Regions from separate parts of the Kosakonia sp. Marseille-Q7440 genome, predicted to be linked through region 2. Evidence: predicted binding sites of a transcription regulator. Region 2 holds the regulator's gene; each other region holds the start of a gene.
The links. The regulator Fur, encoded in region 2, represses iron uptake genes when iron is present. The targets are predictions, from matches to a motif close to ATAATAATGAGAACNACTATCAA.

Region 1: the regulator Fur is predicted to act here: its motif matches at 5,222-5,244, upstream of ACWPW2_RS17825 (TonB-dependent siderophore receptor).
Region 3: the regulator Fur is predicted to act here: its motif matches at 1,687-1,709, upstream of ftnA (non-heme ferritin).

What each region holds. Positions count from the first base shown of each region.
Region 1 covers NZ_CBCPLT010000002.1:813,695-823,469, forward strand. Annotated here, with positions in the region: gene ACWPW2_RS17805 (methyl-accepting chemotaxis protein) at 1-343, shown strand, start outside; gene fucR (L-fucose operon activator) at 361-1,059, opposite strand; gene yghU (glutathione-dependent disulfide-bond oxidoreductase) at 1,067-1,930, opposite strand; gene ACWPW2_RS17820 (hypothetical protein) at 2,328-2,798, shown strand; gene ACWPW2_RS17825 (TonB-dependent siderophore receptor) at 2,964-5,153, opposite strand; gene ACWPW2_RS17830 (hypothetical protein) at 5,456-5,683, opposite strand; gene ACWPW2_RS17835 (pectinesterase family protein) at 6,214-7,290, shown strand; gene ACWPW2_RS17840 (DUF1971 domain-containing protein) at 7,572-7,904, shown strand; gene ACWPW2_RS17845 (DUF1869 domain-containing protein) at 7,915-8,253, shown strand; gene ACWPW2_RS17850 (DUF1971 domain-containing protein) at 8,267-8,623, shown strand; gene ACWPW2_RS17855 (LysR family transcriptional regulator) at 8,651-9,523, opposite strand; gene budA (acetolactate decarboxylase) at 9,631-9,775, shown strand, end outside.
Region 2 covers NZ_CBCPLT010000001.1:1,172,737-1,182,511, forward strand. Annotated here, with positions in the region: gene ACWPW2_RS05290 (beta-N-acetylhexosaminidase) at 1-917, shown strand, start outside; gene fur (ferric iron uptake transcriptional regulator) at 1,018-1,464, opposite strand; gene fldA (flavodoxin FldA) at 1,754-2,284, opposite strand; gene ybfE (LexA regulated protein) at 2,448-2,729, opposite strand; gene ybfF (esterase) at 2,868-3,632, opposite strand; gene seqA (replication initiation negative regulator SeqA) at 3,815-4,369, shown strand; gene pgm (phosphoglucomutase (alpha-D-glucose-1,6-bisphosphate-dependent)) at 4,394-6,034, shown strand; gene kdpE (two-component system response regulator KdpE) at 6,422-7,099, opposite strand; gene kdpD (two-component system sensor histidine kinase KdpD) at 7,096-9,775, opposite strand, start outside.
Region 3 covers NZ_CBCPLT010000001.1:2,571,170-2,580,944, forward strand. Annotated here, with positions in the region: gene ACWPW2_RS12010 (MFS transporter) at 1-243, shown strand, start outside; gene ACWPW2_RS12015 (RpiB/LacA/LacB family sugar-phosphate isomerase) at 438-1,076, opposite strand; gene yecR (YecR family lipoprotein) at 1,316-1,648, shown strand; gene ftnA (non-heme ferritin) at 1,858-2,355, shown strand; gene tyrP (tyrosine transporter TyrP) at 2,608-3,819, shown strand; tRNA gene ACWPW2_RS12035 (tRNA-Leu) at 3,995-4,081, opposite strand; tRNA gene ACWPW2_RS12040 (tRNA-Cys) at 4,094-4,167, opposite strand; tRNA gene ACWPW2_RS12045 (tRNA-Gly) at 4,222-4,297, opposite strand; gene pgsA (CDP-diacylglycerol--glycerol-3-phosphate 3-phosphatidyltransferase) at 4,446-4,994, opposite strand; gene uvrC (excinuclease ABC subunit UvrC) at 5,051-6,883, opposite strand; gene uvrY (UvrY/SirA/GacA family response regulator transcription factor) at 6,880-7,536, opposite strand; gene ACWPW2_RS12065 (hypothetical protein) at 7,930-8,001, shown strand; gene ACWPW2_RS12070 (DUF2594 family protein) at 7,998-8,222, shown strand; gene sdiA (transcriptional regulator SdiA) at 8,288-9,010, opposite strand; gene tcyN (L-cystine ABC transporter ATP-binding protein TcyN) at 9,280-9,775, opposite strand, start outside.

The sequences.
Region 1 (9,775 bases), on a different contig from region 2:
CACGATGGAAGGCATTCTGCGCGCCGTGCGTGAAGTGACCACCATTATGAAAGAGATTGCCGCCGCCTCTGCCGAGCAGAGCAAAGGGATCTCGCAGGTGGGCGTTGCCATCACGCAGATGGATAACGTTACCCAGCAGAACGCCTCGCTGGTTGAGCAGGTGTCAGCTGCCGCCGCTGCGCTGGAGCGTCAGACCGAAGAGCTGCAACGTTCTGTGCAGAAGTTCCGCCTGACTGGTGAAGAGGAGCATAAACCCACCGCTGCCAAATTGGTGAAACCTGACATGAGCCGTGGCAGTGCCCGCAAACCCGGCGCATCGTCCGATGAGTGGGTCGCATTCTGATTCTGCAAACGTGCGCCTCAGGGATGGGGCGCGTCGGTAATCATCTGCGTCACCAGTGAAAGATTACCGATGCTGGCTTCGCTGGCCCGGTAAAATTTACTTTTATCAATCAGTAACAGCGACTGCTGCGCCCGGCGCAGCAGTGCCGCTTTAAACGCCGCGTTATGCCGTGTGGAATCCCACATCTCGCCGTTGCCATCAATCCCCTCGCAGGAAAAAATAAACAGATCGATCTCCAGCGATTTAAGCAGGCTGGCGAGCGCCGGATTGACGTAGCAACGCTCACCGCGCGCCAGCCGACCGCCGGAGCAGATAAGCTCGCTATGCTGGCGACGGGCCATCACTTCGCATACCGGCAAACTGTTGGTAAACACCGTCAGCGGGATATCCGGCAACTGCCGCGCCAGGTGAAAGCAGGTTGAGCTGGCATCCAGCGCCAGCGTCATTCCGGCTTCCACCCAGTTGAGCGCATGACGGGCGATATCGGCTTTATCCGCATAGTGGCTTTTTAAGCGGGCGCGAAAGGGTTCGCTGCCGTCCGCCAGCGTGCGGGCGCGACCATGCCGACGAATGATTTTGCCCTGCATTTGCAGAGCGTTGAGATCGCGGCGAATGGTCTCCACGCTGACGGCAAGCTCAGCGGCGAGCGCGGCAGTGGTGATTGACTGCTGGCTCTTCAGAAGCTGCACAATCGCCTGCTGGCGCGCCGTCTTGATCATTTCCTTATGCGCCGCGTTTATCTTCGGTTTGCGTATCGAAATCGCTGGCGTCGTGGCGCTCATGCAGCTGCTCATTCGCCGGGCCGAAGGCGCGGTTAACCATGCGGCCGCGCTTCACTGCCGGACGTTCAGCGATCGCTTTCGCCCAGCGCTGGACGTTTTTGTAGCTGCCCGCATCAAGGAACTCCGCCGCATCGTAGACATTGCCCAGCACCACGTTGCCGTACCACGGCCAGATCGCCATATCGGCAATGGTGTACTCATCGCCCGCGACAAATTGATGTTCCGCCAGCTGTTTATCCAGCACATCGAGCTGACGCTTGGCTTCCATGGTGAAACGGTTGATGGCGTATTCAATCTTCACCGGCGCATAGCTGTAGAAGTGACCGAAGCCGCCGCCGAGGAACGGCGCGGAGCCTTGCAGCCAGAAGAGCCAGTTCAGCGTTTCGGTGCGCGCGGCGAGATCGCGCGGCAGGAAATGACCAAACTTCTCTGCCAGATAGAGCAGGATATTGCCCGATTCAAACACGCGGGTCGGCGGGGTGGTGCTGTGGTCGCGCAGCGCCGGGATTTTCGAGTTCGGGTTGACGTCGACAAAACCGCTGGAGAATTGATCCCCTTCACCGATACGGATCAGCCACGCGTCATACTCCGCTTCAGAGACGCCTTTCGCCAGCAGCTCTTCCAGCATAATCGTCACTTTCTGGCCGTTCGGCGTACCGAGGGAGTAGAGCTGCAACGGATGTTTGCCCGTCGGCAGCGCTTTTTCATGGGTGGCACCGGAAACCGGGCGGTTGATATTGGCAAACGCGCCGCCGCCGGATTGATCCCACGTCCACACCTTCGGGGGTTGATAGTTGTCTGACATAGCGTTTCCCTCTCTGTGATGTTTGATGTTGTCGGGCTACATGCTTTGCAGTGTAGCAGTCGCCTTTGGCGAGGATACACCACAATCCGGGAGGAAAAGAGTGGCCATTGTTGTGGTTATCGGCCGCGCTATCTTTCGCTGGTTGCCGACAAAAGTTTTATTTAAATGCACTGACTTAAAATGGATTCATTATTATTCCGTCTCTTTAAGTAAAATTCTTATTGTATTAAATAAGTCTTTTCTTATTTTTAAAAAGTCTATAATTAAGCTACTGTTACCATTATTTCTTATTAATTTGTTTTCTCAGGCTGACGATAAACGTTATAGGGATATTCTTTTCGACTCATCCTGGAAGAGTCATCAGCTCATTATCTGTTAACTACACGCGGAGAGAATTATGCAGGAAATTCAGGCTATTCAGGCAAGCCCTCCGCTTGCCAACACACACGAACACGCCACCCATAAAGCGGCGATGACCACCTCTACAGAGAATGTCAAAGAGGCTCATACCTATCAGGATGAGAGCATAAAAGTGACCCTTTCCAGCAAAGCGGAGAGCCATAAAGAGAGCAAAGAGGTAAAAGCCGAAGAGCCGGTACGCCAAAAGAAAAAGCTGGAAAATCAAGAGATTGATTATGCGCTCGAGATGTCCGGTATTCCGCAGTTTGGCGGACGGCTGGTAAGCGTTGTGAAATATCCCGATGGGCGAACCGAAATGATTGATGCCTTTACCGGGAGAAAAGTAACGCAGGAGCAGTTAGCGCGTGCCCAGGAGCTTGAAGCACTCAACAAAACGGCTCAGCAGAGCAAAATAAAACAGGCGCAACAGATTGCACCCGGCGAATCTACCCCGACGGATATGCAATAATGCTTCGCCGTTTTAATTAATATATTTTATATTCTCAGTGAGTTAATTAAGAAATAACTCAAAAACAATTACTCTATTTGGCTTAAGGTAAGGCAAGCAAGATTGATTATAAGCAGGCATTCGGCTGAGAATTACTGCCGCCTGTGTACCAGGCGGCAGTAGATATCAGAAGAGAACCGAATAATTTACGCCAAATGTCCGACCACGTCCTTTGTAGGTATATAACCCCGGCGCGCCATAGGTTGGGCTATATAATCCCGGCGCACGCTGACCCCAGGCGGTGGTGTACTCCTCATCCAGCAAGTTTTCCACGCTGAAGCTCACTTTGCCCACCGGCAGGGCGTAACTGCCAAGCATATCAACCGTGTTATAGCCATCGATGCGCTTACCGTCGGCGTCGGAGAGATCGAAGCTTTGCGTGCTCTGCAAACGCAGCGTCCAGTCGCCCGGCGCCCAGTTGATCCACGCGCTCACTTTTGACGGGCTGGCGCTGTCAACGGTCAGTTTCTCCCACTTCCCGCTGACTCGCGTCTCAGATTTGATGGCGTTAAAGTTAGCCCCGGTGCTCCACTCGCTGTCGGTAAAGAAGTAATCCACCTGGCCTTCGACGCCATAAATGCGGCGCTTATCATCATCAATATTGATAGTCATATCGCTTTTATTGATGTTGATGGTTTTATCGGAGAGGGAGTAGTAGCCCGCAATCTGCGTGCGCAGGTTATCGCCGGTGTAGCGCCAGCCCAGTTCGTAGGCGTTAACTTTTACGCCATCCAGCTTCGAATCGTTCACATTGACGCTGTTCAGCAGGCGGTAGTGACCATCGACCAGTTGATAGGTACCGGCACCGTAATATTTTGCCAGGTCGGGGATCTCAAAGCCCTGCGAGAAGTTGAACCACAATTGCTGGCGATCGGTCAGATGGCCGAGGATACCGGCGTTAAACAGAAGATTGTTGTAATCCGTTTTCCCGCCCGGCACGGCATCCGCTGAAGTGGCTCTGCCGTTGGCAATCGCCTGCTGCTGCGTGTAACCGACAAAATCGTCGACGCGGTTTTCGGTGTACTGGTAACGCACGCCGCCGCTCAGGGTGATAGCGTCAATGTCATAGCTACTTTGCAGGAACGGCGCGATATTGGTGATGCTGTAGCCCGGATAGCGCTCAACCTTAAAGGCTTTATCGAGCTGCATCCCGCCACTGGCGGCGGCGCTGTTCAGGTTGAAAAACTGCTGATTGGCGTCGAACGCTTCATGTTCTGCATCGATCCCCCAGGTCAGCGTCAGGGCATCAACCGGTTTGCTGTTGATGGTCAGCTTGCCGCCATAAAAGTCGGTCTTCTGCTGCGAAGCGCCGATGCTGGTGACTCGTCCGTTAGAGAGGGTCGGGAAGGGGTAAAACGCCAGGCTCTCGTCGCGGTAGTAGATCTGCGCCACCACATCCTGGCCCCAGAAATCGGTGTTTGAGTATTGCAGGTTAATCAGGTGGCGCTCGGTGCCCGGAATCCGGTCGGCATCAAGGTTGCCTTTGTTGTAGGCGTTAGCGGTACCGGTGACTGCCGAGAAGTTTTCGCCTAAGAAGAGGCCGTGTTTCCCGTCAGACTCGCTTTTATAGTACTGAGTGGTGAGTTGCAGCTGCTGGTGCTCATCGATGTTGAGCGTGCCGGTGCCCATCACGTCCAGTCGGTCAGAGTATTGCAGGCCGGTCTGGGTGTTATCGATGATTACCTCATCGCCTTTGCCGTCATACCAGCCGCCGTAGCGCTGATAAGCAACCGACAGTCGACCGGAGGCCTTATCATTCCCGCCGCTGACCGAGGCCGCAACATTGTCGTCATGATCGTTATGGCTGTTAAAGCCGCTTTTGGTGCCGGTCTGGAACTCCACTTCCGTCTCCGGCTGCCCCTTTTTGGTCACGATATTGATCAGGCCGCCGGTGCTGCCGCCGCCATAGAGCGAGGTCGCGCCGGAGATAATCTCAATGCGCGCGATATTAAAGGGATCGATCGAATCAAGCTGGCGGCTGTCGGTGCGCGATGAGTTGAGGCGCACGCCGTCGACCATCACCATCATTGAGCGCCCGCGCATATTCATGCCGTAGTTGGTGCGCCCCTGGCTGCTGACATCCATTCCCGGAATAAGCTGCGCCAGCACCTCTTTTAACTCTTTACCACCCTGAACCTGCTGTTCAATGTCAGCCTGCTCAATGACCCAGGTGGTTTGCGCCATATCGGCGACGCTGTGATTAGCGCGGCTGGCGGCCACCACCAGCGTCTCCTCTTTTGCGTCTTGTGCTGCGGCCTGTGCGGATAACATCATCAACAAACATGGGTTAATAGCCCAAAGGTAACGATTTTTCATTCTTATAACGTTCCTGATTATGCAGGTGAAAACGACCTTAACCGGTCGCGGTAAACACCGCTCTCAAGTTGAGAGTAATTATCAAGATGATATGAATTATCGTTACCATGTAAACAGCTTATGTAAAAAAATTATACCTAAGCTTGTGATTTAGCTACCAATTTTAAGAGGTTGTTTCTTGTGCAAATTAATGAGGGGCGAGAAAAGACCGGCGCGAACGGTAATGTCGCGCGGTATTATGTGTTCTCTAAGATTTAATTACAGGAGTAAACGCGGGGCAGAAAAGCGTATTTACAGGTTTATCAGCGCCTGTTTTTGTTATTTTTTTCTTTAAAATCCGCAATCGCCTGGTTGATGTTTTCCGTGACGAAGACGTCAACTTTTTCTCCGTCCAAAAAGACTTCGTAATGTCCAGAAACATATTTAAAGGTATACATCTTATCCTGGTAGCGAAGACGCTTTTCCTTTACTGATAAGCCCCTGATGCGCATAGCGACGCGGGCCATCGTGTCTATCTTTTTATTTTTCATGATTATTTTACTTACCGTTGCAGGTTGAGTCCGCGTTCAAATATTAAAACCACGTCGGGCAATGTTAATTTTTTACCCCCTCAAAGGGAAGCAAAGGTTGCCAGAAAAGCACTCCTGAGGCCAGGTAAAATATCTTCTTCTGATTTAAGGTCTTTTTAGCCAATTAATCAACCTGCTGCCATATATAACCGCATTCAGAAACAACCTGGTCGCACAGGAATAAATTCTCTTTTTTATCGTGATAATAGTTTTGATTCTCGTTTAAGCAATGCGGTCGATAAGTTTGAGTTTGATCTCAAAACAGTGTTTTAAAATGCGCAATAGCTTTTTACTGACCTATGCTGGTGTAAAAAAATAACAGCATTACAGCCCGTTAAGCCGACTCTCTTTTCTGACTTTGGACAGAGGCCGCTATTTGCCAGTAGCAGATCCCGATTCAACCGGCGCGCAGCGCTGGCAAAGCGTCATATCTGGCAGATCTGTGCCCTGGCTGCATGAACTGCCTTTGTCCAAAAACCAAGGAGAGAACAATGAAAACCCTGCACTGCTCCGCACTGCTGCTGGTCTGCCTGAGCGCCAGCGCGCAGGCGGCCGAGTGGAACGCCGTGGTATCGCCGACGCCGCAGGCTGGTGAATTTTCCACTATCGGCCAGGCGCTGGACGCCGCGCCGCAGAGCGGCACGCCGTGGCGCATTCTGATTAAAGAGGGGCGCTGGCAAGAGCGGCTGGTGATTGAAAAGCCCGTCACGCTGATCGGGGAATCGATGGCGGGCACGGTGATTGAAGCCAATACCCCCGCAGGTGCGCTGGATGAGCAGGGGCAGAAGCTTGGCACCGGGCGTACCAGCACGGTAGAGATCCGCGCCAGCGGCGTAACGCTGGAGAATCTGACTATCCGCAATACCTTTGATTTTCCCGCCAACGCCGCGCTGCCGGAAGGCGATGCGCAGAAGCTGAAAGATACCCAGGCGGTGGCGCTGATGGTGGCAGAAGGGGCAGACAGAGCGCGTTTTCGCCACGTTCGCCTCGAAGGTTACCAGGACACTTTCTACAGCAAGCAGGGCAGCCGCAGTTACTTCACCGACTGTGCCATCAGCGGCCATGTCGATTTTATCTTCGGCCCCGGTATCGCGGTGTTCGATCGCTGCGAAATCATTGCCCGCAACCGTGATGACACCGCGCCGCCGTACGGTTATCTCACTGCGCCTGCCACCCAGGCCGGGGAGCGGTTTGGCCTGTTTATTATCAATAGTAAGTTGAGCAAAGAGCCGGGCGTGCCGGCGAAAAGCTTTGCGCTGGGCCGCCCGTGGCACCCGACCACCCAGTTTAGCGACGGGCGCTATGCCGACCCGAACGCCATTGGCCTGGCGGCAATTATCAATAGCGAGATTGATGACCATATCTACGGCTGGGACAAGATGTCCGGCAAAGATAAGCACGGCGATAAAATTTGGTTTTACCCACAGGACAGCCGTTTTTATGAGGCCAGTAACCGTGGGCCAGGCGCCGGGCAGGGCGGTGAGCGCTATCAGCTCAGCGAGGCGGACGCCGCGCAGTATAACGTAGCGGCGATCTTCGAGGGCTGGGAGAGCACCCTTCTGCAATAAACACGTTGCCCCCGTTTTGGGGGCATTTATTTACCATCGCCGAAGAAATAATTTTATTTGCTAACGATAAGTTTTCATTTTTACCGCACTTTTTTTTATAAATATTATCCTTATGGAGTATAAAAAGTAGCACGAAATAGGTTTGTGAAGATTTATCTCATCAACTTTAAATAACATTTATAAAAAATAGTCGATATTTTTTATAACAGGTATATGCTATGCAACATATGCTTCCCCCCCTTTCGGCAACAATAGTGGCTGAGATAAAAAGAGGACGAAATATGCAACGCATTGCCATACCCGCGAATTATGTCCACACCCGCACCACCCCTTTCTGGACGAAAGAAACAGCACCGGCCTCCATCTGGAAACGCCATCTTGACGCCGGGACGCGTCAGGGTGTCTACCCGCGTTTAAGCGTGCAGCGCGGCGCGATCCGCTATTACGGTTATGCCGATGAGACCAGCCCGCAGCCGGTGGAAACCCTGACCATTCACGCCGGTGAGTTCGGCGTCTTCCCGCCTGAAAAATGGCACAACATTGAGGCGCTCAGTGACGACACGGTGTTCAGCGTCGATTTCTATGTTGATCCCAAAATTCTGATTGAAGGTTGAGGTAGCAATTATGGATACAGAAAACAGAGGTTATTCACTCTCAGTTTCCCATCGGGAAAGCGGTAAAACAGAGCAGAAAGTTTATTTAAAACCAATGTCGCTCTATCTTCCTGATATTGCGAACCAGGCCGTTTCTGAACTGGTCTCGAAATTAAATCTGCCTGCTGATAATAGCGGGGAATATACGCTGACCGTCACCAATAATAATAATGGCGTCTCGGTCGATAAAGATTTTACCCGCCTCAGTGAACTGACCGATCCCCTTATTGCCGCCGACGCGGTAAAAGATCTGATTAATATCGTCCGCGGCTACGAATCGGATGAAGAGACCAACGTATGCGGCTGGTAACCGGAGGCTAATGATGACGCAGCTTATTCCACTCCATTTTCGCCATACCCGCTCGACGCCTTTCTGGACGAAAGAGACGGTGCCGCAGGCGCTTCTGACGCACCATAACACCAAAAAAGGGGTCTATGGCCGCCTGTCGGTGATGCAGGGCGCGGTGAAATACATCGGTTTTGCCAGCGAGCATGATGCCACTCCTGAGCGAGAAGTGGTGATCGAAGCGGGGCAGTTTGGCATCAGCCCGCCGGAGTACTGGCACCGGGTTGAACTGTTGACCGATGACACTTACTTCAACCTCGATTTTTTCGCCGATCCTGATGCCGCGCTTGATGGTAAAGGCATCGGTCAGGTGGTCAACACCCACCGCCGTTGAAGGCTAAGCGCCCGATCCTCCGGGCGCTTAAAAGTGATCGATAAACCGCCTGACCGCCGGTGAGCGCTCGAACTTGCGCCACGCCAGCGCAACATCGGTTTTCAATGTGTTTCCCGCCACCGAATGAAAGGTCACCATCGGATGCCCAAAGCAGGCCATCGACTGCGGAATGATGGCAAAGCCAAAACCGGCCGCCACCATGCTCAGGGATGAAGAGAACTGCGAGGCCTGATGGGCGTTATCCATCTCCACACCGGCACGCAGGCAGGCGTTGTAGATCAGCTCATACAGCCCCGGCGACACCGCTTGCGGAAAGATAATCAGCGGCGTGTTCTGCAACTCGCTGAGCGCGATATCCGCCTTCGCCGACAGCGGATGCGTGCGGTGCAGGGCAATCAACATCGGCTCCTCGTCCACCAGCTTCAGGCTAAAGGTTTTGCTGCTTTCGCAGGGCAGGCGCACGAACGCTACGTCAATCAGCCCCTCATCCAGGCCGTGGATCAGCGTCGCCATATTGTCCTCTTTCTGATAGAGCGCCACCTTCGGGTAGTCGCGCTGAAACTGGCGCAGCACCGAGAAGAAGTGGGTATGGAAAGCGTTGGAGCTGGTCACGCCAAGGTTGAGCTTGCCGTTGATCCCCCGGGCGATCCCTTTCGCTTTTTCCAGCGCCGCATCGCTCATCGCAAGGATATGGCAGGCATCTTCATAGAAGGCCTCACCGGCCTCGGTGAGCGTGACGCCACGCGTCAGGCGATGGAACAGCGGGGTGCCCACTTCCTGCTCAAGTCGACGGATCTGTTGGCTTAATGGCGGCTGCGACATACCGAGCATTTCGGCTGCCCGCGTGAAGTGTTGCGTCTGGGCAACGGCGACAAAATAACGTAAATAACGAAGTTCCATATCTAAAACATCTTAAACCCTCATGTTTTCTATATTGGAATCCCCCGCTGAAACGAGTCAATATTTAATCAGCTTTTCTAATCGTCTCTACAGTGGGGGAAAAGATGATGGGTAACGCAACTGATTGTTCTTGCGAAGAAAATCTACGAAACACAATTCGTGCTTTTTCTGAAAGCAAGCCAAACGGCGTGATATATCAAACATCGCTAATGAGTGCGCTACTTAGCGGAGTTTATGAAGGTAATACCACGA
Region 2 (9,775 bases):
AAGCCGGGAAAGTGAGCGACGTTGAGCACCTCTCCAGCTACTTTGGCGCTGAGGTGAGCAAGCTGGTTAAGGCGCACGGCATTGATGTGATGCAGGCGTGGCAGGATGGGCTTAAAGATGCCAAAGACGCCTCTGTTTTTGCCACCAGACATGTGAATGTCAACTTCTGGGATGCGCTCTACTGGGGCGGTTTCGATTCCGTCAATGACTGGGCGAACAAAGGCTTCCGCGTGGTGGTCTCCAACCCGGACTACGTCTATCTCGACTTCCCGAGTGAAGTTCACCCGGATGAAAGCGGCTACTACTGGGGGACGCGTTTCAGCGATGAGCGCAAGATCTTCAGTTTTGCACCGGACAACATGCCGCAAAATGCGGAAACGTCGGTCGACCGTGACGGCAACGCGTTCAGCGCCAAATCAGACAAGCCGTGGCCTGGCGCCTACGGGCTTTCCGCCGAGCTGTGGAGCGAAGTGGTGCGCACGGATGAGCAGATGGAGTATATGATCTATCCGCGTCTGGTCGCCGTCGCTGAGCGGGCATGGCACCGCGCAAGCTGGGAGCTGGATTACCAGGCGGGCCGTGAATACAAAGGCGGCGAGACGCAGTGGGTCGATCAGAAGGCCTTAACGGCAGACTGGCAGCGTTTTGCCAATCTGCTGGGACATCGCGAGCTGGCGAAGCTGGATAAAGCCGGCATCCATTATCGTCTGCCGGTGCCAGGGGCGCGAATTGTTGACGGTGTGCTGGAGGTCAACATCCGCTTCCCGGGGCTGGTGGTCGAGTACTCCCTCGATCGCGGCAAAACATGGCAGCACTATGAAGCGAAATCCCGTCCACAGGTTAAAGGAGAAATTCAGCTGCGCACCTTAAGCCCGGATGGCAGGCGCGTCAGCCGCGTCGATAGCCTGAAAGCCTGATCGCTTTCCTCTCTGAGCGGCGTAACCTTTTAACGCGCCGCTCAGCCGGCAGGCATAAAAAAAGCCAACCTGACGGTTGGCTTTTAACGTTCAGAAGAACTTATTTTGCGTCGTGCGCGTGTTCATCTTCGCGGCAGTCACCTTCGGCGCAGTGGCCGTAAAGGTAGAGACTGTGGTTCGTCAGGCGGATGCCGTGTTGAGCGGCAATTTCGCGCTGGCGCAATTCGATGGAGTCATCACTGAATTCGATAACTTTACCGCAGTCGAGGCAGATAAGGTGATCGTGGTGATGCTGCTGCGTCAGTTCGAAAACAGACTTGCCGCCTTCGAAGTTGTGACGGGTGACAATCCCGGCGTCATCAAACTGGTTCAGCACACGGTACACCGTTGCCAGACCAATCTCTTCACCCATGTCGATCAGACGCTTATAAAGATCTTCCGCACTGACATGATGGTTATCCGGCTCCTGAAGCACTTCCAGAATTTTTAAACGTGGAAGCGTGACTTTCAGGCCGGCCTTCTTTAATGCGGTATTGTTGTCAGTCATGCGGAATCTGTCCTGTTGCTATACGATTCACTTCCTTCTCGGAAGTTATAAGGAATGCACCCGGGCGAATGCGTATCATTATAGAACTGCCATGTATAAATGAAAACTGCAAGCCCTCAAGTAAAGTAAGCTTTTAAAACGTGGTATCGCCGACAACTCCCGGTCGGGCGTACTACGTTAAGCAGCGCTTATTGTACAGGGATGAGTAGGAAAGTTAAAAAAATGTAGCAATTATTTCGATTGCTTTTACCTATTGATACGGCGCAACCAGCAGATTGCGCCATAAAAATCAGGCATTCAGGATTTCATCAAGATGCAGCTCTTCAGAAACCTGCTTCACCCACTTCTGCACGCGCTCGGCGGTCAGTTCTGGCTGACGGTCTTCGTCAATCGCCAGACCTACAAAGTGATCGTCATCAGCCAGGCCTTTTGAAGCTTCGAAATGGTAACCGGCAGTCGGCCAGTGGCCCACAATCGTCGCGCCGCGCGGTTCAATAATGTCGCGAATGGTGCCCAGCGCATCACAGAAGTACTCAGCGTAATCTTCCTGATCGCCGCAGCCGAACAGCGCCACTAACTTACCATTAAAATCAATCTCTTCCAGCGTCGGGAAGAAGTCATCCCAGTCGCACTGCGCTTCACCGTAATACCAGGTCGGAATGCCGAGCAACAGGATGTCATACCCTTCGATATCTTCCTTACTGCTCTTGGCAATGTCATGAACATCGGCGACGTCTTTACCAAGCTGGCTTTGGATCATTTTGGCGATGTTTTCGGTGTTGCCGGTGTCGCTGCCGAAGAAAATGCCTGTAATTGCCATGAGTAAAATAACCTCTTGAATCTTAATGAGTATAGGGGGAGCGCTAAGCCCACAGATAAGGGCAATCATAGCAGAACAGAGAAGAACGCGGAAACTGCTATTGCCGCGGACTGCACTGTATGCCACACGAAAAGGGGAATTTGATGAGGATTCAGAAGAATCGCTATCCGCGCAGGGCTTTAAGCTGCGCCAGCAGCATCTCTTCGATAAGTTCGCTGCGGCTTATCTCACGCGCTTCGGCCAGCTCATTTAAGGCTTCCACCGCTTCCGCATTCAGTTTCAGTTCGACGCGCTTAAGCCCGCGAACCTTATCGCGTTTAAGCTGGTTGCGTTTATTAATGCGCAACTGTTCATCACGCGAGAGCGGGTTGGTCTTCGGCCGTCCCGGGCGACGCTCATTCGCGAACAGATCTAGTGTCGTACGGTCCGTTTGTTCTTTAGCCATGATATGAATACTACGGGAAAACACGCAATCGGGCCGCTGCCCGGGCTGAATAGCGCGCCATCATACATCACCAACATCGGCACGCCAACGACCGGGCGCGTTGAAACGACCGGTCGCCGCCTTTTTAATCAGTTGGCCTTACTCTGCCAGATAACGGCGGATGGCCCGCAGCACCGCATCAGGTTTTTCTGCATGCACCCAGTGCCCGGCACCGGCAATGACATACGCCCGCGCCTGGGGAAACTGCGCCAGCAGCGCATCGCGGTAGGCATCGGTGACATAAGAGGAGTTGCCGCCGCAGACGAAGAGGGCAGGCTTATCCCACGCCGGAATGGTCTCCCAGCCCACAATATTGGCATATTGATCCCACAGCACCGGCACGTTGAAGCGCCACTCACCGTCAACGAAGGATTTCAGTAAAAACTGAACCACGCCCTCTTCATTAAGCTGCTCGCGCATCAGCGCCGCCGCCTGCTGGCGCGACGAAACGCCCGCCTCGCTGACGGCGTTGATAGCGGCAAAGATCTCATCGTGACGGCGCACCTTATAATCCACGGGCGCCATATCAATCGCCACCAGGCGATCGATGCGATCGGGTGCCAGTGAAGTTAGCGCCATCACCGCTTTGCCGCCCATGGAGTGGCCGATAAAGGTCGCTTTTTCAATCTGATGGGCATCAAGCGTATCAAGCAGATCCTGCGCCATCGCCGGATAGTTCATCTCCGGTGAGCGGGGCGACACGCCGTGATTACGCATATCCACCTGCAGCACATCGTGATCCTGCACCAGGTCGCGGGCGAGCACGCCGAGGTTATCGAGGCTGCCGAAAAGGCCGTGAACCAGCACAATCGGGGAATTGTTGTGCGGATGTTGTGCAGTTTGCGCGCGCGTGTTCAATTTCATGGCAAAGTTCTTTTTTTCACTCCAACGGGTTAGGTTATTATGGTGAACATTCTGCCGCCCGGCTGCAAGGCTAAGCATTACTCTGAGTTTTGCCGCCATCCTGGGGTGTACCTATCCGCTGTTGGGATTTCACTTTATAATCCCAATACTTGTATTCAGATTTTATATAGCACTGGATTAAGATGAAAACGATTGAAGTTGATGATGAGCTCTACAGTTACATTGCCAGCCATACCAAGCACATTGGCGAGAGCGCATCCGAGATTTTACGGCGTATGCTGAAGTTCTCCGCCGCATCATCGTCTCCCTCTGCAGCGCCCGCCGCGCCGGTGAAAGAGACACGCGCTGCAAGCGTCGTCGAAGAGGTGAAACCGGCCAACACCACCCGGGATAAGGTCCGTGCTGTTCGCGAGCTTCTGCTCTCGGACGAATACGCCGAGCAGAAAAAAGCGGTCAATCGCTTTCTGCTAATCCTGTCTACACTCTATTCACTCGATGACAAAGGGTTTACGGAATCCACTGAATCTCTGCACGGTCGCACGCGCGTATACTTTGCCGCTGATGAGCGCACCCTGCTGCAGAACGGCAACCAGACCAAGCCGAAGCAAGTGCCGAACACCCCTTACTGGGTCATCACCAACACGAATACGGGCCGTAAATGCAGCATGATTGAACACATCATGCAATCAATGCAGTTCCCGGCGGAGCTGATTGAGAAAGTTTGCGGCACAATTTAATCCTTGCATTAAAAGGACGAAGCAATGGCAAACCATCCGCGCGCGGGCCAACCTGCGCAACAGGGCGATTTGATTAACGTCGCGCAGCTGACTGCGCAGTACTATGTGTTGAAACCGGAAGTTGGCAACGCTGACCATGCGGTGAAATTTGGTACCTCAGGTCACCGTGGTAGCGCATGGCGTCACAGCTTTAACGAGCCGCACATCCTTGCCATTGCGCAGGCGATTGCCGAAGAGCGTGCGAAAAACGGCATCACCGGGCCGTGCTATGTCGGTAAAGACACGCATGCCCTCTCTGAGCCGGCGTTTATCTCCGTGCTGGAAGTGTTGGCTGCCAACGGCGTCGATATCATCGTGCAGGAAAATAACGGCTTTACGCCGACGCCTGCCATCTCTAATGCAATCCTTGTGCACAACAAAAATGGTGGCGCGCAGGCGGATGGTATCGTGATTACGCCGTCCCATAACCCGCCGGAAGATGGCGGCATCAAATACAACCCGCCGAACGGCGGCCCGGCCGACACCAACGTCACCAAAGTGGTGGAAGATCGCGCTAACGCGCTGCTGGCTGACGGTCTGAAAGGCGTGAAACGCATTTCGCTGGATGCGGCGATGGCTTCCGGTCACGTCACTGAAAAAGATCTGGTGCAGCCGTTTATTGAAGGGCTGGCGGAGATCGTCGATATGGCGGCGATCCAGAAAGCGGGCCTGAAGCTGGGCGTCGATCCGCTGGGCGGCTCCGGTATTGAGTACTGGAAACGTATCGCCGAGCACTACAAGCTCGACCTCACCATCGTTAATGATGAAGTGGATCAGACTTTCCGCTTTATGCACCTCGATAAAGATGGCGCGATCCGCATGGATTGCTCCTCCGAGTGTGCGATGGCCGGTCTGCTGGCGCTGCGCGATAAGTTTGACCTGGCCTTCGCCAACGACCCGGATTACGACCGCCACGGCATCGTAACCCCGGCTGGTCTGATGAACCCGAACCACTACCTGGCGGTAGCGATCAACTACCTGTTCCAGCATCGTCCGCAGTGGGGCAAAGATGTCGCAGTCGGTAAGACGCTGGTCTCCTCGGCGATGATCGACCGCGTGGTTAACGACCTTGGCCGTAAGCTGGTGGAAGTGCCGGTGGGCTTTAAGTGGTTTGTTGATGGTCTGCACGACGGCAGCTTCGGCTTCGGTGGCGAAGAGAGCGCGGGTGCCTCGTTCCTGCGCTTCGACGGTACGCCGTGGTCTACGGATAAAGATGGCATCATCATGTGCCTGCTGGCGGCGGAGATCACTGCGGTGACCGGTAAAAACCCGCAGCAGCACTATGACGAACTGGCTGCCCGCTTTGGCGCGCCAAGCTACAACCGTCTGCAGGCTGCGGCCTCTTCCGCGCAGAAAGCGGCGCTCTCTAAGCTCTCGCCTGAAATGGTGAGCGCCAGCACGCTGGCAGGGGATGCGATCACCGCTCGCCTGACCGCAGCACCGGGCAACGGCGCCTCGATTGGCGGCCTGAAAGTGATGACCGACAACGGCTGGTTTGCCGCGCGTCCGTCAGGCACCGAAGACGCCTACAAAATCTACTGCGAAAGCTTCCTCGGCGACGAACACCGTAAGCTGATTGAGAAAGAAGCGGTAGAAATTGTCAGCGAAGTGCTGAAAAACGCGTAAATCGCGGCACAATAAAAAAGCTCCCTCGGGAGCCTTTTTTATGTCGGATGGCGGCTGACGCCTTATCCGACCTACAACTGCATCAAACACTAAATCCGAAACCCGTAGGCCGGATAAGCGCAGCGCCATCCGGCAATCAAACCGCGCAGAACACCTAATCCGTAGGCCGGATAAGCGCAGCGCCATCCGGCATTCAAACGGCGCGGAACACGTAACCCGTAGGCAGGATAAGCGTAGCGCCATCCGGCAATCAAACCGCGCAGGACACGCAACCCGTAGGCCGGATAAGGCGCAAGCCGCCATCCGGCAATCAAACGGCGCGGAACATGTAACCCGTAGGCCGGATAAGCGTAGCGCCATCCGGCAATCAGCCTTGTAAATCAGGCCTCACAACATAAACCGGTACCCAATCCCGGTCTCGGTCAACAGGTGACGCGGGCGCGCCGGATCGCTCTCCAGCTTCTGGCGCAAATGCCCCATATAAATTCGCAGATAGTGGCTATGCTCAACGGCATTCGGCCCCCACACCTGGCTCAACAATTGCCGCTGGGTCAGCACTTTGCCGTGGTTATTGAGCAGCACCGCCAGCAGGCGAAACTCAATCGGCGTCAGGTGGATCTCCTCCTCGCCGCGCTGGATGCGGCGGCTGGCAAGATCAACGCAAATATCGCCAAAGGTAATCACCGGTTCGCCCGGCGTGCTGGCGGCATGGCGGCGCAGCGCAACCCGCAGCCGCGCCTGTAATTCGCCAATGCCGAAAGGTTTACTGAGGTAATCGTCTGCCCCAGCATCCAGCGCGGCGATCTTGTCGCTCTCTTCGATGCGTGCCGACAGAACGATAATCGGCATCTGGCTCCACTGGCGCACATCGCGGATAAAATCGAGTCCGTCACCGTCCGGCAAACCGAGATCGAGGATCGCCAGATCCGGCTTGCGCGTTGCCGCTTCAATTAACCCGCGCTGCAGCGTCTCTGCTTCGTGCACGCGCAGCCCTTCAGCCTCCAGCGCGGTGCGCAGAAAGCGGCGGATGGCCTGTTCATCTTCGACAATCAGAACGTTAATCACAGATCCTCGGGTAATTCATCCAGTTGCGGGGGCGTTTCCCGCGCGAGTGTAACATAAAAGCGCGCGCCTCCCTGCGGGCGGTTTTGCGCGTCGATGGTGCCGCCATGCACCTCGACAATCGCCTGGCAAATCGCCAGCCCCAGGCCAACGCCGGGTATGGCCGACTCCTTGGTGCCGCGCGCAAATTTTTCAAAAATGGCGTGCTCCTGGCCCGGCGGGATCCCCGGCCCGTTATCCCACACCTCCAGCGTCCACTCGCTCGGTGTGCTGTGCGATTCAATACCAATCTGCGCGCCGGATCCGGCATATTTCACGGCGTTTTCCAGCAGATTGATCAACACCCGCTCGAACAGCGGGCCATCAACATGCACCAGCATCAGCGGATCGGGCAGCGACAGCGCAATGTGCCGCCCACCCATCACTGGCTCAAGGGTACGCAGCGCACTGCCGACGACTTCCTCCAGCGTCAGCCACTCACGTTTTAAATTAAAGCCGCCAGACTGGATGCGCGCCATATCCAGCAGATTATTAACCAGGCGGGTGGTGTTGAGCACATGCTGGCGGATCTCGTTGGCCTGCGGGGCATGTTTTGACCCTTCGCTGGCGAGATCCAGCGTCAGGATCTCCGCCTGACCAAACAACACCGTCAGCGGGGTGCGCAAATCGTGGGAGAGGGCAGCCAGCAGCGAGTTGCGCAGACTCTCGCGCTCGCTGGCAAGCCGCGCCTGCTCTTCGCGCGTCGCCAGCGCCTGGCGCTCAAGGGCGTTCGCCACCAGCAGGGTGAAGGTCTCCAGCAGACGCTGCTGCTCCGGGATCATCAACTGGCGCAAATTCGCCGGCTCGACAACCAGCAAGCCATAGACCGTATCGTCATTTTTCAGCGGCAAAATTTGATACGGCACGCCGGGCAGCGTATCGGTGCCTGCGCCCGCAGGCTGTCCCTTATCAAAGCTCCAGCGGGCGATGGCATCATCCCACGGCGTCATGCCCTGGTTTTCCGTCACTGCCGCCAGTTTACCTTCGCTATTCGGCAGCAGCAGTTTGCTGCGTGCCTCAAAAGTGGAGTGAATAAACGTTTCGCTGGTGGCGGCGATATCCTGATTATTGCGTCCCGCCGCCAGCGCTTTCGACATCTCATAGAGATGACGCGTGCGCCGCTCACGGTAACGCGCCACCCTTGCCTGGTAACGCACCCCGGCGGTAAGGTTACCAATCACCAGCCCGACGGTCAGCATCACGCCGAAGGTGAGCAGATACTGCACATCCGACACCGCCAGTGTGCCGCGCGGCGAGATAAAAAAGAGATCGAAGCTGATGACGTTAATCACCGTGGCGAAGGCCGATGGCCAGCGGCCATAGAAGAGCGCCACCAGCACCACGCCCAGCAGATAAATCATCACCAGGTTGGTGGCCTCAAACGCCGTCAGCCACTGCAAAGCGATAAAGGTGATCGCCGCACAAAGCGCCAGCGCGACCGCGCAACCGGTAAGCTGCACGCGCCAGCGGTCGAAAAAGGGGCGGGAATCGCCGCTACGCGCAGGCAGCGGCTGGGTGCTCTCCTGGAGGGCAATAATCACCAGATCGAGATCCGGCGCGCGGCGCGCCAGGCGGTCGGCAAAGGATTCACGGTGCCACCAGCGGCGGTTATCGCGGCGGCCAATCAGGATTTTACCGAGGTTATGTTCCCGGGCGTAGCGCAGTATCGCGCGATCTTCCGCCGGATCGGCGAGCGTCGCGGTCTCTGCGCCCAGCTCCTGGGCCAGCCGCAGGGCGCTTAAGATCGCCCGCCGCTGTGACTCCGGTAATTTGTGCAGGGTAGGGGTTTCAACATAGACCGCATGCCAGGCGCTGCCGAGCTTTGCCGCCAGCCTCGCTGCGGTGCGAATCAGTTTCTCGTTGCCCGCGCCGTGACCGACGCAGAGCAGAATGGCGTCGCGCGTATGCCACACCTTCTCTTCGCCGAGGCGATCGCGCCAGGCGCGCATCTGATCATCGACCCGGTCGGCGGTGCGCCGTAGCGCCAGCTCGCGCAGCGCAATCAGATTGCCTTTGCGAAAGAAGTGCTCAATGGCGCGCTCTGCCTGGCCGCCAATATAGACTTTGCCTTCATGCAACCGCTGGCGCAGATCGTCCGGCGGTAGATCGACCAGCACAATCTCATCAGCGCTATCAAAAAAGGGATCGGGCACCGTTTCGCGCACCTGAATGCCGGTCACGCCGCTGACCACATCATTCAGGCTCTCCAGGTGCTGCACATTGACGGTGGTAAAAACGTCGATGCCGGCTTCCAGTAGCTCCTCCACATCCTGCCAGCGTTTCGGGTGACGCGAGCCGGGGGCGTTACTGTGCGCCAGCTCATCCATCAGGATCAGCGCCGGACGCCGCGCGAGGGCGGCGTCCAGATCAAACTCATGCACCACGCGCCCGCGATGGGCGATGCGCCGCACGGGTTGCAGGGGCAGACCCGCCATCAGCGCGGCGGTCTCTTTGCGCCCGTGCGTCTCTACCACGCCCGGCAGCACGTCCAGCCCCTGCGCCCGCAGCCGCTGCGCTTCCTGCAACATGGCAAAGGTTTTACCCACCCCGGCGCAGGCACCGAAAAAGATCTTCAGCTTGCCCCGGTGTGCCGTTGCAGCATGCTCCAGCAAGCGGTCGGGATCGGGGCGCAACGGCTCA
Region 3 (9,775 bases), 1.4 Mb from region 2:
AGTTATGCCAATACGCTGTTTAGCACGGCGACACAGCTGGCGGTGGGGCTGGGCATTACGCTTGGCGCGATTGGCATTCGCCTTGGCGAGCATATCAGCGGCTGGTTAGGGATCGGCGGGATGGAAGGGATCAGTTTCCGGCTGGCGTTTGTCTTTATTGCGTTGATCTGTCTGGTAGGAATGATTGATACGCTGCGCTTGACGAAGGATGCCGGCAGCGCGGTGTCGCAGAAAAGTCGTTAAACAGAGATGCCGGATGGCGGCTTACGCCTTATCCGGCCTACAAAACAAAGCCCGGCACGCATTGCGCTACCGGGCTTTTTTATTGTGAAATCGCAATGCATTGCCGGATGGCGCCTTATCCGGCCTACAAAAGCCCGAAACCGACCACAGAAACGTAGGCCTGATAAGCGTAGCGCCATCAGGCAAGATGACTATCAGGCCAGCACTTCACGCACGAAGGCTTCGATCTCTTTATTCTGGCAGTTCTCGAAGAAGCACTGCTGGAAACGCTCGCCGGAAACGGCGGTTTTCACCAGTTCGCGATCGATGGCGCGCAGCGTATCGAGATAGTTCTCTTTCACCACCGCTGCTTTCACCTGGTTCAGGATCCCGGCGTTACGCACCTGCGGCTCTTTACGCTCCGGCGGATAACCTTCCCCGTTGCGGCCGGTAAAGGCTTTCTCAAAGATAAAGCGCACATTCAGCTCTGCGCCCCAGCCAAAGCCTTTAGCAAACGGCAGCGCCAGCGCGTTACCGTTGTTGATCTGCGCGAACAGGAAGGCGTCGGCCGGATCGATACAGTAACCGCAGACCACGCCCGGATGGATGTTCAGCGACATCAGCGCGCCCTGCCCGGTGCCGCAGCCGGTCACCACGAAATCCACCGCTTTAGAGTTGAGCAGAATGCTGGCCATAATACCGAGGTGGATATAGGTCAGATGATGGTCATTTTCGTCGCTCATGCCGACGTTATACACCGGGAAATCTTTCTCATCGGCTACGGTTTTCAGCTCTTTGAGAATGATGGCGTTTTTCGCCGCCTGGCTGTTTTCCATCATCAGTGCAATTTTCATTTTTATCTCCTGTAGACGTGCTTCGGATAGCAAAGGTTACCTAAACCTTACTACCTCACAAACATACTTTCAAATTTAGTGAAAAATGGTTTTAAAAATCAAAAGCCGCCTCACAGTTTTGAACGGCCCGCTCCTGCCGTCCTGATTAGTAGAGGGTGTTCGGGGGGTTATTCCGTCGATTGCCGCACAAAGGGCGCGATTAAGATGAGAAGATGCAAAAAATGAAGCAGAGCAACGTCATGAAGAGAGTCGTTATTGCCGCCACGCTGTTACTCCTTGCCGGGTGCACCATCACCAAAGAAGCAGAAGTGAGCAGTGTGGACACCACCAGCGGCGTGGTGCGTCTGAGCTTTAATCAGCAGATGATGCAGACCGCGCGTTATGATGAGTATGTCGCACAGGGCACCGCCAACAAACAGTGCCAGCAGTTGGGTTACGCTACCGCCGTGGCATTTGGTCAGCCTGTGCAGACCTGTAGTTTGATCAGCGGTTCGGGCTGCATGAACACCAAAATCACCATTCAATATCAGTGTCGCGGTATCGCTATCGACCCCAACCGCGCGGCCTGGTAAATTCTTAAGCCAGCTATTATTGCTGGCTTTTTCTTTTATTAATAATCAAAACAATTCTCATTCATTTACATATTCCTCCGGCAATGCGTGTTATTCGCATTCTCTTTATTAATCAAACGCTTTATTATTTTACCTTTTGCAAATAATTAAATAACAAATTATAGTGGCGGCACTTTCCCCTGTTATTTTTTTAATTCCGGAGCCGTGCGATGTTAAAAGCAGAGATGATCGAAAAACTCAACGAACAGATGAATCTGGAACTCTTCTCCTCCCTGCTCTATCAACAGATGAGCGCATGGTGCAGCTACCACAGTTTTGAAGGCGCCGCCGCGTTTCTGCGCCGCCACGCGCAGGAAGAGATGACCCATATGCAGCGCCTGTTCGACTACCTGACGGACACAGGCAGCCTGCCGCGCATCGCGAATATTGCTTCACCGGTCGCAGAGTATGCCTCCCTTGATGAACTGTTCCGCGCGACTTACCAACATGAGCAGCATATTACGCAAAAAATTAATGAGCTGGCGCACGTTGCAATGATGTCGCAGGATTATCCGACCTTTAATTTCCTGCAGTGGTATGTTGCCGAGCAGCATGAAGAAGAGAAACTCTTTAAATCGGTAATTGATAAATTAACGCTGGCGGGTAAAAGTGGTGAAGGCCTCTACTTTATTGATAAAGAGCTGGCGACCCTCGACGCACAAAATTAATAATAAGGGCGGTGCAGTTAATTCTGTACTGCCTTTTTTCTTTCTGCTCCACAACACTACTCTCTGATTATCCTCTGTCACAAAATGCCTGATTCCGCACTTAACACCAGCGGTGGTTGCTCTTTTTCGTCCGCACGATAAAGCGTAAACAAAAGATTACAACAGATGTAACGGTCATTTGACGAAACGGTGGAATTATCTTACTCTGCGCCGCGTATTGCGTGTGCAGTGAGTTCAGAAATAGAGGAAAGTGTGAAAAATCGGGCACTTGGAAGTGTATTTATTGTCGCTGGCACCACCATTGGTGCGGGCATGCTGGCGATGCCGCTGGCAGCAGCGGGCGTAGGGTTTGCAACGACGCTGGGGCTGCTTTTCATCTTATGGGCAGTGATGTGTTATACCGCCCTGCTGCTGCTTGAAGTCTATCAGCATGTTCCGGCTGAGACCGGGCTGGGCTCGCTGGCGCAGCGCTATCTGGGTCGTTACGGTCAGTGGATCACCGGCTTCAGTATGATGTTTCTGATGTACGCGCTGACGGCTGCCTATATCAGCGGTGCTGGCGAGTTGCTTGCTTCAAGTATCAGCGAGTGGTTTAACGTTTCGCTCTCGTCGAGCGCGGGCGTGCTGATCTTTACGCTGGTGGCTGGCGGCGTTGTCTGCATTGGCACCTCGCTGGTCGATCTCTTCAACCGTTTTCTCTTCAGCGCCAAAATCCTCTTTTTGGTGGTTATGCTGGCATTGTTAATGCCGCATGTTCATCAGGCTAACCTGCTGACTATGCCGCTGGAAAAAGGGCTGGCGCTCTCAGCGCTGCCGGTGATTTTTACCTCGTTCGGTTTTCACGGCAGCGTGCCGAGCATTGTCAGCTATATGGGCGGCAACATTCGCCAGCTGCGCAAAGTGTTTATTACCGGTAGCGCTATTCCGCTGGTGGCGTATATCTTCTGGCAGCTGGCGACCCTTGGCAGCATCGACTCTCATACCTTTATGGGCCTGCTTGCCAGCCAGTCAGGGCTTAATGGCTTGTTGCTGGCGCTGCGCGATGTCGTCGCCTCTGCACATGTCGAACTGGCGATCCACCTCTTTGCCGATCTGGCGCTGGCTACCTCATTCCTCGGCGTCTCGCTGGGCCTGTTTGATTACCTCGCCGATCTGTTCCGTCGCCTCAATAGTGTCAGCGGCCGTTTGCAAACGGGCATCATCACCTTTCTGCCGCCGCTGGCGTTTGCCCTCTTCTACCCGCGCGGTTTTGTGATGGCGCTCGGTTACGCAGGCGTTGCGCTTGCGGTATTAGCCCTGCTGTTGCCGTCGATGCTGGCGTGGCAGAGCCGCAAACATCATCCGCAAAGCTGTTATCGCGTACTCGGCGGGAAACCGGCGCTGTGCCTGATCTTCGCCTGCGGTATCGCCATTATTACTATTCAGTTTTTGATTGTGGCAGGATGGCTGCCGGAAGTGGGTTAACTACGAAAGCCTGCGGGTTTTAACCCGAGAGTAGAAAGGTCGCCAGCTGGCGGCCTTTTTTATGGCGGAGCCTAATGGCGAAAGCCTGACGAAGCCAGATTTCAGGCACAAAAAAACCACCTTTCGGTGGTTTCACGACACTGCTTATTGCTTTGATTATTCTGCTTTTTCCCCATGGTACCCGGAGCGGGACTTGAACCCGCACAGCGCGAACGCCGAGGGATTTTAAATCCCTTGTGTCTACCGATTCCACCATCCGGGCTCGGGAAGAAATTGGAGGCGCGTTCCGGAGTCGAACCGGACTAGACGGATTTGCAATCCGCTACATAACCGCTTTGCTAACGCGCCAAAATCCTTCAGGCTTTTCAGCCAGCACCCGCTGTAACAGCCGATGCGTAAATCTGGAGCGGGAAACGAGACTCGAACTCGCGACCCCGACCTTGGCAAGGTCGTGCTCTACCAACTGAGCTATTCCCGCGTCATCAAGCGTGTTGTAATCGCTTGATTTTATTATCTTCTGGCAAGCTGTGCCGCCTTCCGATGCGTTGCATTCTACTTACCTGACGCAATGAGTCAACGATATTTTTCAAAAGCACGATCGTTTGCTGAAATTTGCGACGAAACGATCACGGTTCGAGCAGATCGCCGCGCGCAGCGTTGAGATATTGCAGCATCGACCACAGCGTCAGCACTGCGGCGACAAAGAAGAGCGCAATGCCGGCGTACTCAACCCACTGGTTCGGCCGCCACAGCAGCCACACCAGCGCCACCATCTGCGCCGTGGTTTTGACTTTACCAATCCAGGAGACCGCCACACGGCTACGCTTGCCCATCTCTGCCATCCACTCCCGCAGGGCGGAGATGATAATTTCACGGGCAATCATCGTTGCCGCAGGCAGCGTCACCCACCAGCTGTGATAGTGCTCCGCCACCAGCACCATCGCGATCCCGACCAGCACCTTATCGGCCACCGGATCGAGAAAGGCGCCAAAGCGCGTGCTCTGGTTCCAGCGACGCGCCAGATAACCATCAAACCAGTCAGTTACCGCCGCGCAGCAAAAAATAAGGGCGCAGACAAACGGCGCCCAGTGGAACGGCAGATAGAACGCCAGAACGAAAAACGGGATCAGGATGACGCGAAAAAGGGTGAGCAACGTAGGAATATTGAATCGCATGTTGGCGTTAACTGTCTGTTGTCCGTAAAATTTCGCTCTATGTTGCTACAGAGCCCCTAATGTTTCAACGAGTAGAAGATCTTTTCTGCCAGACCTTGCGAGATGCCCGGCACTTTCGCAATTTCCTCAATGCTGGCGTTCTGTAACCCTTGCAGACCGCCCATATATTTCAGCAGCATCTGCCGACGTTTCGGCCCCACCCCTTCGATGGTTTCGAGCGAACTGGTGTTCTTCACCTTCGCCCGTTTTTTACGGTGTCCGCTAATGGCGTGATCGTGCGATTCATCGCGAATATGCTGAATCACATGCAGCGCGGGTGAATCCGGCGGCAGGCTGAACCCCTCCCCTTCCGGCTCGAAAAAGAGCGTCTCTAAACCGGCTTTGCGATCTGCGCCCTTCGCTACGCCCAGCAGCAGCGGCTTATGTTTATCCCACGGCACATCCAGCTCGGCAAATACGGTTTTCGCCTGACCCAGTTGCCCTTTACCGCCGTCAATCAGGATCACATCAGGGATCTTGTCCTCTTCAATGGCTTTACCATAGCGGCGGCGCAGCACCTGATTCATCGCCGCGTAGTCATCGCCCGGCGTAATGCCGGTGATGTTATAGCGGCGATACTCGGCGCGCACCGGCCCGTTGGGGTCAAATACCACGCAGGAGGCGACCGTCTGCTCGCCCATAGTATGGCTGATATCGAAGCACTCCATGCGTTTGACCGCAGGCAGATTCAGCACGCTCGCCAGCGCGGCAAGCCGCTGGTGGACGGTCGACTGCTGAGAAAGCTTAGTACTGAGCGCCGTCGCGGCATTGGTGCGCGCCAGCTTCAGATAACGGGCGCGATCGCCACGCGGTTTGGTCTGCACATTAACTTTACGCCCGGCCAGTTCTGAGAGGGAATCACCCAGCAGGGTTTTATCGGTAAGGTCAAAGTCGAGCAGGATTTCGCCCGGCAGCGTGCGCATCTGGCTGCCCTGCAGATAAAACTGGCCGACAAAGGTTTCGACCACTTCGCCAAGCTCGGTGCCGCCCGGCACTTTCGGGTAGTAGCTGCGGCTGCCGAGAACCTTGCCCTGGCGGATAAACAGCACATGGACGCAGGCCATGCCAGCATCAAACGCCACGCCAATAACATCCAGATCGTCGCCATTATTGGAAACGAACTGTTTCTCCGTTACGCGGCGTACTGCCTGGATTTGATCGCGCACGCGCGCAGCTTCTTCAAAATCGAGCGCCTGGCTGGCTTTCTCCATTCGCGCGATAAGCTGGGTCAGCACCTGATCGTCTTTACCAGCGAGGAACAGCCGCACGTAGTCAACCTGTTGCGCGTACTCCTCTTCGCTCACCAGCCCCTCGACGCACGGGCCAAGGCAGCGGCCAATCTGGTATTGCAGGCACGGACGAGAGCGGTTGCGATAGACGCTGTTTTCGCACTGGCGAACAGGGAAGATTTTTTGCAACAACGCCAGCGTTTCCCGCACCGCATAGCCGTTCGGGAAGGGGCCGAAATACTCCCCTTTCGCATGCTTCGCGCCGCGATGGGTTGCCAGACGAGGGTGCGTGTCGTTGCTGAGGAAGATAAACGGATAAGATTTATCGTCCCTGAGCAGAACGTTGTAGCGAGGCTGGTAAAGCTTGATGTAGTTGTGCTCCAGCAGCAGCGCTTCGGTCTCCGTGTGCGTGACGGTCACGTCGATCTGTTGGATCTGCGCGACCAGCGCTTCGGTTTTGCGCGAGGCAAGATTGCTGCGGAAGTAGCTGGAAAGACGTTTTTTCAGGTCTTTTGCTTTACCGACATAGATAACGGTACCGCCGGTGTCATACATGCGATAGACACCGGGCTTACTGGTTACCGTTTTCAGAAAGGCTCTGGAATCAAAAACTTCAGTCACTGACTTATTAACGTCTCCGCATTGCACAAACCATGGCGAATGGCGAGGTGCGTCAGTTCGACGTCACCGTGAATGTTCAATTTACTGAACATCCGATAGCGATAGCTGTTCACCGTTTTCGGGCTCAGATGCAGCTGCTCTGAGATCTCATTGACCTTCTGGCCCTTTGTGATCATCAGCATAATCTGCAATTCACGTTCCGACAAACTGTCGAACGGTGAATCTGTCTTTTCTGGCTCGATTTGGCTAAGCGCCATCTGTTGTGCAATGTCAGAAGCGATATAGCGTTGGCCTGAGTGAACGCAGCGAATGGCGTTAACCACGTCCTGCGGCGCAGCGCCTTTAGTGAGATAACCCGCAGCGCCAGCCTGCATTACTTTGGCGGGCAAGGGGTTTTCGGTGTGAACGGTAAGCATGATGACTTTTGTGTCGGCACTGCCGCGCGCGATTTTACGCGTCGCTTCAAGGCCGCCGATACCGGGCATATTCATATCCATGAGAACAACATCAACCGCATTGGTACGACACCATTTAATGGCGTCTTCACCGCAGTTGACCTCACCCGTCACTTTTATGCCCTTAATATCTTCGAGAATGCGTCGTATCCCTGCGCGCACCAGTTCATGGTCATCAACAAGTAGTACGTTGATCAAAGGAGTATCTCCGGAAAAGGGATAACGCTGCGAAAACTAATTCGGCATATATTAGCTTTTTTTTAGCCCATAATGAAAGGCAAAAAAACAACGAACGCCAATTTTGTTCTCGTTTTTGGAAATGAAGTTGTACATAAGCTGGAAACTTTTTTCAATATAAAAAACGAAGCGGTAAAATCATAATTTCTTTCTTTTCAGAAAGTTAGCAAAATACGCAGGATTATGCAGAAGAAATTACCCTAATAGAGTTGTTACAGCAATTAACCACGCTTAACGCGCGCTAAACATATATTTGATGTGCAACAATATAACAGCCTTAATTTTCAACCAGACCTCAATCAATTACTTTCTATAGCGGTGAAAAAACAACCACTGCTTTTTTTTATAAGCCTTGTGGTATACTTCGCGGCCTTAACAGCAATCGTCGCGAAAGTCCGTGACAATGTAATGAGGAAAATAAATTGAGCACACCTGATTTCACTACCGCCGAAAACGCAAAAGAACTGGCGCAGGAAGTCGCTTGCCTGAAGTCGATGATTACCCTGATGCTGCAAGCGATGGGCCAGGCTGATGCAGGCCGCGTCATTATTAAAATGGAAAGATTAATTGCACAGATGGAAGATGAAGCTCAGGCCGACGTATTTTCCAGCACCGTTAAGCAAATTAAACAAGCTTACCGCCAGTAATTACTCGCCGGCTGTCAGGCGCTCTGACAGCCGGAATCACTTTGCGACTTCCGTCGCATACTCTATTAAATTATTCCCGTTGCCGCCGCATAGCAGGCAATTTGCGTTTTATTCGGCGCGTTAAATTTCTTCTGCATATTCTTCTGGTGGAAATTGACCGTGTTTTCGGAGATAGAGAGAATCATCGCTATTTCCGCCGAGGTTTTCCCCTCTGCCGTCCACTTCAGAATTTCGCGCTCGCGTTTACTGAATTTCATCTCCGGTGTCATCACCGTATGGTCCGCCAGGCGCGTCAGTGCCAGCAGGCTCAACTGCACCAGCGTTTGTAAACGCAACTCTATTTCATCATCGGCCATCGTCTTGCCAAACAGGCTGGAACGCGAGACGGACAGAAAGCCGAGCGCATGGTTAGGCAGCATTAAACACTGCGAAACCCCTTTGCGCAGGCCGTGGTCGCGTGCGGCATCCCACAATGTCATCGCATCATGAAAGAGTTTATCGTTCCACGGCAAGTGTCCCTGGATGAAGTTTTCAGGCTTCAGCACCGGATCGACAGCGAAGTAATTCTCTGCCTGATAGTGCTCCATCCATCCAGGCGGATATGAGGTTTCCACGCTCAGCTTCGGCCGGGTGAAAGGCACCGGATGCCGCACGCAAAGCGAGTAATAATCAAACTCCAGTAGCTGTGTCTGCTGCTGGATCTCCGTATAAACGTCCTGTGCCACAGTCATTTCCTGAAAACGCGAAATCATTTCACGACGCCAGGTTAAAAAATCTTTTTGCTGCATACCGACCGGTAATACCCCTGCACTTATTAATCATATTTTTGTATACAATAAGCTAACACATAAAACTTAATTATAAATATAAAATATCGGGATAATTGGTAAGGAGTTCACTTTATTGCCGAATTAAAGCACGGCGAATGGCGGGAAATAAGGCGCAAAAGACAACATTATTTCCCTGGCATAGGTGGGCTAATTGGTTACTTTAATAAAGGCTTTAAGTAAAATCGTCGCGATTCAGCGCCCGGCACTGCTGAATCGCGCGATCTGCTTTACTGGGTGAGGAATTTTTCAAGGAACTGCTGCGTGCGCGCCTGCTTTGGCTGGGCAAACAGCGTTTTCGCCGCACCCTGCTCTACAATGCGCCCCTGATCCATAAAAATCGCCCGATCCGCGACATCGCGGGCAAAGCTCATCTCATGGGTAACGATCACCATGGTGCGTCGCTCCTGTGCCAGTTGACGAATAGTGTTTAACACTTCGCCCACCAGTTCTGGATCAAGCGCCGAGGTAGGTTCGTCAAAGAGGATCACATCCGGGCGCATCGCCAGCGCGCGGGCTATTGCCACGCGCTGCTGCTGACCACCGGATAAACGGCGCGGATAGCTGTTCTCTTTCCCGCTCAGCCCCACTTTCGCTAACAGTTCACGCGCCCGTGCCAGCGCCTCCTCTTTCGGTTCGCCCTTAACAATCACCGGGCCTTCAATAATGTTTTCCAGCACCGTGCGGTGGGGAAAGAGGTTGAAGTTCTGGAAGACAAAACCGACA